Regions from separate parts of the Massilia endophytica genome, predicted to be linked through region 2. Evidence: predicted binding sites of a transcription regulator. Region 2 holds the regulator's gene; the other holds the start of a gene.
The links. The regulator NrdR, encoded in region 2, represses ribonucleotide reductase genes. The targets are predictions, from matches to a motif close to CACNANATNTNGTG.

Region 1: the regulator NrdR is predicted to act here: its motif matches at 950-963, upstream of LSQ66_RS17990 (ribonucleoside-diphosphate reductase subunit alpha).

What each region holds. Positions count from the first base shown of each region.
Region 1 covers NZ_CP088952.1:3,923,721-3,927,991, reverse strand. Annotated here, with positions in the region: gene LSQ66_RS17995 (sigma-54-dependent transcriptional regulator) at 1-695, shown strand, start outside; gene LSQ66_RS17990 (ribonucleoside-diphosphate reductase subunit alpha) at 1,048-3,987, shown strand; gene LSQ66_RS17985 (ribonucleotide-diphosphate reductase subunit beta) at 4,043-4,271, shown strand, end outside.
Region 2 covers NZ_CP088952.1:1,036,143-1,040,413, reverse strand. Annotated here, with positions in the region: gene LSQ66_RS04785 (pilus assembly PilX family protein) at 1-122, opposite strand, end outside; gene LSQ66_RS04780 (PilW family protein) at 126-1,184, opposite strand; gene pilV (type IV pilus modification protein PilV) at 1,181-1,720, opposite strand; gene nrdR (transcriptional regulator NrdR) at 1,820-2,290, opposite strand; gene glyA (serine hydroxymethyltransferase) at 2,294-3,541, opposite strand; ZMP/ZTP riboswitch at 3,630-3,729, opposite strand; gene LSQ66_RS04760 (SDR family NAD(P)-dependent oxidoreductase) at 3,882-4,271, shown strand, end outside.

The DNA.
Region 1 (4,271 bases), 2.5 Mb from region 2:
CGGCCGAGGAACCGGTGGACGTGCGCATCATCAGCGCCACCCACCAGGACCTGGCGCGCTGCGTGGAGCAGGGCAGGTTCCGGCAGGACCTGTTCTACCGCCTGAACGTGATCGAGCTCTCGCTGCCGCCCCTGCGCGAGCGCCTGGACGACCTGCCGGTGCTGACCGACGCCATCCTGGCCCGCCTGGCGCGCGGCGGGGAAAAGCCGAAGCTCGGTCCCGGCGTGCTGGAAGCGCTGGCGGGCTACAGCTTCCCCGGCAATGTGCGGGAGCTGGAGAATGTGCTGGAGCGGGCGCTCGCCTATTCGAACGACGGCGTGATCGATGCCGCCGACCTGTCGCTGAAGGGCGCCGCCGTCGCCGCGCACGCCCCCGACGCCCCGGCCGCCTCGGCGCCATCGTCCGCCGCCGCGCCAGCGGAGGCATACGCGGCTCCCGCATTCGCCGCCGGCGACAGCGCAGCGCCGCCCGCCGCCGGGCCTTCGGCATCCACCCGCATGCCCCCGCTGCCCGACCTCTCCGTCCTGCCGGACAACCTGCCGGCCTACCTGGAAATGGTCGAGCGCGAGATCATCCAGCGCGCCCTGGTGCAGACCCAGTACAACCGCACCCAGGCCGCCCAGCTGCTGGGCATCAGCTTCCGCCAGCTGCGCTACCAGATGCAGAAACTGAACATCCAGGCCCCCAATTCCTGAGTCCACGCGAGACCGCCGCATCGACTATAATGCCGCTCCCGCGCGCCGGAAGGGCGTAATGCTGTGGCGAAAATGCTGTCTCTTGCACAATAAAAAGGCAGCAAAAAAGTGATGGTTAGTGCTTGCTTTCGCCAAGCGCCTAGAGCTATCCGCAGGTCCAAAAAGTCAATAAGAAAAACGCAAAATTTTTTAGCCGGGACCGCTTGTCTCTTGTAAGGTGCGTCACTACAATTAGTGCGTCACTTAGAACCCCTCACTAAATCTAGTGGTATTAGTTGCTTTACATTAAAAGTTGCTTTTGCATAATAAGAGCACTCTACAAACCTTCGCATGCTGTTCTCAGGGAGCTGAAATGCAATCTACTCAAGACATGACCACCAATCCAGCAGCGCCTCTCGCAGGCGCAGCAGGCGCGCCATCCGGCGGCCTGACGACGCCGGCCAGCGCGCTGGGCGACTACCGCATCATCCGCCGTAACGGCGCGGTCGTCGCGTTCGAACCGTCGAAGATCGCGGTCGCCATGACCAAGGCCTTCCTCGCTGTGAATGGTGGCCAGGGCGCCGCGTCCGCGCGCATCCGCGACTTGGTGGAACAGCTCACGAACAGCGTGGTCAACGCGCTGGTGCGCCGCCAGCCATCCGGCGGCACCTTCCACATCGAAGATGTGCAGGACCAGGTGGAACTGGCCCTGATGCGCTCCGGCGAACATGAAGTGGCGCGCGCTTATGTGCTGTACCGCGCCAAGCACATGGAAGAACGCCGCCTCAAAAAAGAGGCCGCGGGCGCTGGCGCCATCGCCGAGCCGCAGCTGCACGTCACCGAGAACGGCGCGCGCCGTCCGCTGAACATGCAGGAAGTGCGCGACCTGATCAACGCCGCCTGTTCCGGCCTGGAAAAACACGTCGATGCCGACGCCATCCTGGCCGAAACCGTGAAGAACCTGTACGACGGCGTGCCAGTCGAAGAGCTGCACAAGTCCGCCATCCTGGCTGCCCGCGCGCTGATGGAAAAGGACCCAGCCTACTCCCAGGTCACCGCCCGCATCCTGCTGCACACCATCCGCAAGGAAGTCTTCGGCAAGGAGACCCCGCAGGCCAAGGCCGCAGCCGAGTACATCGAGTACTTCCCCAAATATATCGCCAAGGGCATCGAGAACGAGCTGCTGAACCCCGAGCTGGCCAAGTTCGACCTGGCCAAGCTGTCCAAGGCCCTGGTGGCCGACCGCGACCTGCAGTTCGGCTACATCGGCCTGCAAACCCTGTACGACCGCTACTTCCTGCACGTGCGCGATATCCGTATCGAGATGCCGCAGGCCTTCTACATGCGCGTCGCCATGGGCCTGGCCCTGAACGAAGACAACCGCGAAGCGCGCGCCATCGAGTTCTACAACCTGCTGTCGACCTTCGACTTCATGTCGTCGACCCCGACCCTGTTCAACTCCGGCACGCTGCGCTCCCAGCTCTCCTCCTGCTACCTGACCACCGTGTCGGACGACCTGGAAGGCATCTACGACGCCATCAAGGAAAACGCCCTGCTGGCCAAGTTCGCGGGCGGCCTGGGTAACGACTGGACCCCGGTACGCGCCCTGGGCGCCCACATCAAGGGCACCAACGGCAAGTCGCAAGGCGTGGTTCCCTTCCTGAAAGTGGTGAACGACACCGCCGTGGCGGTGAACCAGGGCGGCAAGCGCAAGGGCGCCGTCTGCGCCTACCTGGAAACCTGGCACATGGACATCGAGGAATTCCTCGACCTGCGCAAGAACACCGGCGATGACCGCCGCCGCACCCACGACATGAACACCGCGAACTGGATTCCCGACCTGTTCATGAAGCGCGTGATGGAGAAGGGCGACTGGACCCTGTTCTCGCCATCGGACTGCCCGGACCTGCACGACAAGGTGGGCAAGGCCTTCGAGCAGGCCTACCTGGGCTATGAAGCCAAGGCGGCTGCGGGCGAGATCCGCGTGCACAAGAAGATTGCGGCCCTGGACCTGTGGCGCAAGATGCTGTCCATGCTCTTCGAAACCGGCCACCCATGGATCACCTTCAAGGATCCTTGCAACATCCGTTCGCCGCAGCAGCACGTGGGCGTGGTGCACAGCTCGAACCTGTGCACCGAGATCACCCTGAACACCAACGACAGCGAAATCGCCGTCTGCAACCTGGGTTCCGTCAACCTGCCAGCCCACATGAAAGAGGGCAAGCTGGATCACGTGAAGCTGCAGAAGACCATCCGCACCGCCATGCGCATGCTGGATAACGTGATCGACATCAACTACTACGCCGTGGACAAGGCCCGCAACGCCAATATGCGCCACCGTCCGGTGGGCCTGGGCGTGATGGGCTTCCAGGACTGCCTGCACATGATGCGCGTGCCTTACGCCTCCCAGGAAGCGGTGAGCTTCGCCGACACCTCCATGGAAGCGGTGTGCTACTACGCCTACCTGGCCTCGACCGAGCTGGCCGAAGAGCGCGGCCAGTACGAGTCCTACAAGGGTTCCCTGTGGGATCGCGGCATCCTGCCGCAGGACTCCGTCAAGCTGCTGGCCGAAGAGCGCGGCGGCTACCTGGAGCAGGACCTGTCCTCCGCCATGGACTGGACTCCGGTGCGCGAGCGCATCAAGCAGTTCGGCATGCGCAACTCGAACTGCGTGGCGATCGCCCCGACCGCGACCATTTCGAACATCATCGGCGTGTCGGCCTGCATCGAGCCCACCTTCCAGAACCTGTACGTGAAGTCCAACCTGTCGGGCGAGTTCACCGAGATCAACGCCTACCTGGTGCGCGACCTGAAGGCGCGCGGCCTGTGGGACGAGGTCATGATCGCCGACCTGAAATACTATGACGGCTCCCTGTCGAAGATCGACCGCGCTCCCCAGGACCTGCGCGACATCTACGCCACGGCCTTCGAAGTGTCGCCGACCTGGCTGGTGGAAGCGGCCTCCCGCCGCCAGAAGTGGATCGACCAGGCCCAGTCGCTGAACATCTACATGGCCGGCGCCTCGGGCAAGAAGCTGGACGAGACCTACAAGCTGGCCTGGCTGCGCGGCCTGAAGACCACCTACTACCTGCGCACCATTGCCGCGACGCACATGGAGAAATCCACCACCAAGACCGGCGCCCTGAACGCCGTGCCGGTGGATGGCGGCCTCTCCGCCGCTGCCTCGGCAGCCTCCTCGACGGCCGTGCCGACCGCCGCCGCGCCCACCACGGTGCAGGAGATCCAGGAAGGCGCCGCCTGCTACCTGCGGCCGGGCGATCCCGGCTTCGAAGAGTGCGAAGCCTGCCAGTAAAATATGAACACACCGCCCTCCGGGGCGGTTTTTGACCCTATCGAGGAAAAAGAAGATGCTATCTTGGGACGATGAAACCGCGGCCGCGCCGCGCCAGCCACAGATGCCCGCCGCCGCCGAAGGCGAAAGCACCGCCGAGCAGGTTGCCCTGCGCGTGAATGCGGACGACAAGCGCGTCATCAACGGCCAGACCGACGTCAACCAGCTGGTGCCCTTCAAGTACAAGTGGGCCTGGGACAAATACCTGGCCGGCTGCGCCAACCACTGGATGCCGCAGGAAGTGA
Region 2 (4,271 bases):
TCCGCCCGCGCGGCCTTCTCGCCGCTCAGCGCCAGCTTCGCCGCCGAGGCGCCCAGGATCAGCACGCCCAGCAGGAGCAGGATCGTCAGCAGCAGCGTGATGCCGTCCTGCCGGGTGCGCATGGCTCACCTCTGCGCATTGCGTACCGCGTAGCTGGCTTCGAAAAGGCGCCGCGTGCGCTGGCGCAGGTCCGCAGGCAGCCGCGCTTCGTCGATGACGGCGCCCGCGTCCCCCGCCGCGGCATACGCCGGACCGAACAGGCGGTAGACGACGGGTTCCGTGTCCCGCCGCGCTTCCGCCCCGCCGTGCAGCAGCAGGGCCAGGCGCAGGCTGGCGACGCGCTTCCAGTGCGTCCGGCGGCGCAGGTCCGCTTCCCGGGCGGCGGCGGTCGCGCCTTCCAGCACCAGGTCCGCGTCCAGCGCTTCGATGCCCCGCGCGTTCAGGTAGCGGTTGGGAACGCCGTCGGGCGGCGTGTCCGTATCCAGGCCATAGAGCACCTGGAAGCTGTCCACGCCGCGCACGATGGCGTCCGAGCTCCAGCTGCTGTCGCTGAGGTACTTGCAGCGCAGCTCCGCTTCGCCGTCGTCGCTCCGGGCGACGTAAAAGATGCTCCAGGCCGCGCCCCGCGGCACCGCGAATCCCGCGCAGTTGAGGACCGAGCCGTCGCCGCCGCCTTCTCCGGAGCCCGCATAGCGCAGCGCCAGCACGTCGCTGCCGTTGACGGCGCCCGCCAGCGGATTGCCGATCCCCGCGCTGCTGTGGCCGAGGCTGGCTGCATCCAGTCCCGCGACGGCCGCCTCGCCATTCCCGCCCGGCCATGCGTCCGTTTCGAGATTGACGAAGCTGCCCTGCCTCAGCGCCTGCCCAACCAGCTCCAGCGCGAAGCGGCCGTTGTCGTTCAACTGGGCGTGCGCCGCATGCTGCGTGAAATTGCCGCCCGCACTCACCAGCATCGCGCTGGCCGTGAGCGTGACCAGCAGCCCGACGGCCAGCGCAACCAGAATCTCGGTCATGCCGAAGCCGCCCTCGCGCCGCGGCGCAAGCAGCCGGGCCGGGCCCATCCGCGCGGGCTGGCGCAAACGTGGTGGCGGCGGCTGCCGATCCGGCGCATCGCCCTTCGCCGGGCCACCATAGGGCGCGGCGCTCAGTCCCTGCCCTGCGGGCGGAGTGCGCAGCGGCTTCATGGCAGGCTCCCCAGCGGCATGGCCAGCACGGGATGTTCGCGCCCGGCGCCGCCGGCTGCCGCTCCGGCAGGCTGGCGCATGCGCCAGCCCACTTTCACGACGATGGGCGCATCGCTCTCGCCGCTGCAGGGCCAGCGCCAGCGGCCTCCCTGCCAGCCCATGCGGTCGCGGCACAGGCGGATGCGCGCCAGCGGGAGCATGCTGGCAGCCAGGCGCTTGATGTCGGCGATGTCCATGGCTGCCAGTTCGGCGGCGGAACAGGCGCGCGCGAAACAGGCGGCAGAGGATGCAGGAGATGGTTCGCTGGCGGCGTCGAAATCCAGCGTGAGATAGGAGGCCTGCTGGCCGGGATTGGCGCGCAGCCGTTCCAGCGCGCCCGCCGCCAGCTGCGTGGCGTTCGACAGCAGGGCCGATTCATGGCGCGCCCGCAGCGCATGCAGCTGCATGGCCAGGCCGCCCACCATGCCCAGCGCCAGCACCAGCACGGCGATCAGCACTTCCAGCAATGTAAAGCCCGCTTGCGATGCGCGCAGCATAGACCCTCCGGACGAACGCTCTATCCTGGAACGTTAGCCTTGGGGCCTTTTGAACGGTTGAGATAAATCAAACGTGCGCGGGCGCGCACGCGGGGCGGCTTACTCGGCGCGCGGCTTGCTGCCGCGCCCCGCCTCCTCGATGGCATCCTGGAATTCGGCCAGGTCCTCGAAGTTCTTGTAGACGGAGGCAAAGCGGATATAGGCTACCTTGTCCAGGCGCTTCAGCTCCTGCATCACCAGCTCGCCGATATGGCCGGAATCGACCTCGCGCTTGCCGCTGGTGAGCAGCTTCTCCTCGATCGACTGCACCGCCAAATCGACGGAGGCAGCCGCCACGGGCCGCTTGCGCAGCGCCAGCATCAGGCTGTCGCGCAGCTTGGCGGGGGAATACTCGGTGCGGCTTCCGTTCTTCTTCACCACATACGGCATCGAGAGCTCGATGCGCTCATACGTGGTGAAGCGCTTGTCGCATTTGCCACAGCGCCGGCGGCGGCGGATCGCGTCCCCTTCCTCCGACACGCGGGTGTCGAGGACGTGAATCTCGTCATGCTGGCAGAACGGACACTTCATGAATCAGGCAGCGTAGACCGGGAACTTATCGGCCAGCACCTTCACGGCCGCCTTCACGCGCTCGATGGTGGCGGCGTCGTGCGGGTTGTCCAGCACGTCGGCGATCAGGTTGCCCACTTGCTCGGCTTCGGCCTCGCCGAAACCGCGCGTGGTCATGGCCGGGCTGCCCAGGCGGATGCCCGAGGTCACGAAAGGCTTCTGCGGATCGTTCGGGATGCCGTTCTTGTTGCAGGTGATGTGGGCCGAACCCAGGATGGCTTCCGCTTCCTTGCCGGTCAGGTTCTTGGCGCGCAGGTCCACCAGGAACACGTGCGACTCGGTGCCGCCGGACACGATGCGCAGGCCGCGCTTGATCAGGGTCCTGGCCAGCACGTCGGCGTTCTTCACCACCTGCTGCTGGTAGGCCTTGAACTCGGGGCTCAGGGCTTCCTTGAAGGCCACGGCCTTGCCCGCGATCACGTGCATCAGGGGGCCGCCCTGGATGCCGGGGAAGATGGCGGAGTTGATGATCTTCTCGTGCTCGGCCTTCATCAGGATGATGCCGCCGCGCGGGCCGCGCAGGGACTTGTGGGTGGTCGAGGTCACGAAGTCGGCGTGCGGCACCGGGTTGGGGTACAGGCCGGCGGCGATCAGGCCGGCGTAGTGGGCCATGTCCACCATGAAGTAGGCGCCCACGGCCTTGGCCACTTTGGCGAAGCGCTCGAAGTCGATCTTCCTGGAGAAGGCCGAGGCGCCGGCGATGATCAGCTTGGGCTTGCGCTCGTGGGCCAGCTTTTCCATGGCCTCGTAGTCGATGTCCTCTTCGGCGGTCAGGCCGTAGGACACCACATTGAACCACTTGCCGGACATGTTCAGCGCCATGCCGTGGGTCAGGTGGCCGCCTTCGGCCAGGGACATGCCCATGATGGTGTCGCCAGGCTTCAGCACGGCGAAGAACACGCCCTGGTTGGCCTGGGAGCCGGAGTTCGGCTGCACGTTCGCCGCTTCCGCGCCGAAGAGCTGCTTGACGCGGTCGATGGCCAGCTGTTCCACCACGTCCACGTATTCGCAGCCGCCGTAGTAGCGCTTGCCGGGATAGCCTTCGGCGTACTTGTTGGTGAGCTGGGAGCCCTGGGCTTCCATCACGGCTGGCGAGGTGTAGTTCTCCGACGCAATCAGCTCGATATGGTCGTGCTGGCGCTTGTTCTCGTTCTGGATGGCGCCGAACAGTTCCGGGTCGATGCTGGCGAGGGTGTGATCTTTAGCGAACATGAATAACTCCGATGAGTAAGACTGGCAGATTGGATCGAATGAGGGACGCCGGGAGCGGCAAAGGCAGCCTCTTCGCGCAAATTCCATCGGTGGCTGCCCAGGCGAACGGCTTATCTGACATCTCACGTTCCCCGGTGGAAGCCCACCTTTCGCGGACCAGCCGCTTTTCGCCAGTTACGTGAGACATAAATGGAGCCCAGATTGTAAGTTAAGTCACATCGCAGAGCAAGGAAGCCCCGGCAAGGTTTCCCAATGGAAATATTGTCAGGCGCCGCCAGCACGGCGGCCAGGCGCTTCGGCTACAATCGGACCAGTTCACTTTAGCAATGAAGGACCCGACATGATCGTATTCATCACCGGCGCCACCGCCGGTTTCGGCGCGGCGATGGCCCGCGTGTTTGCCGCCGGGGGCCACAAGGTCCTGATCGCGGGCCGCCGCGAGGACCGCCTGCAGACCCTGGCCGCCGAACTGGGTCCGAACGCGCGCGCCGTGCCGCTGGATGTGTCGGACAAGGCGGCCATCCATGCCGCCGTCGCCGCCCTGCCCGCCGGCTGGGCGGAAGTGGACGTCCTCATCAACAACGCCGGCCTGGCCCTGGGCCTGAAAGGCGCCCACGAAGCCTCCCTGGAGGACTGGGAGACCATGATTGCCACCAACTGCACCGGCCTGGTGACCATGACGCGCGCCCTCCTGCCCGGCATGGTGGCGCGCGGCCGCGGCACCATCATC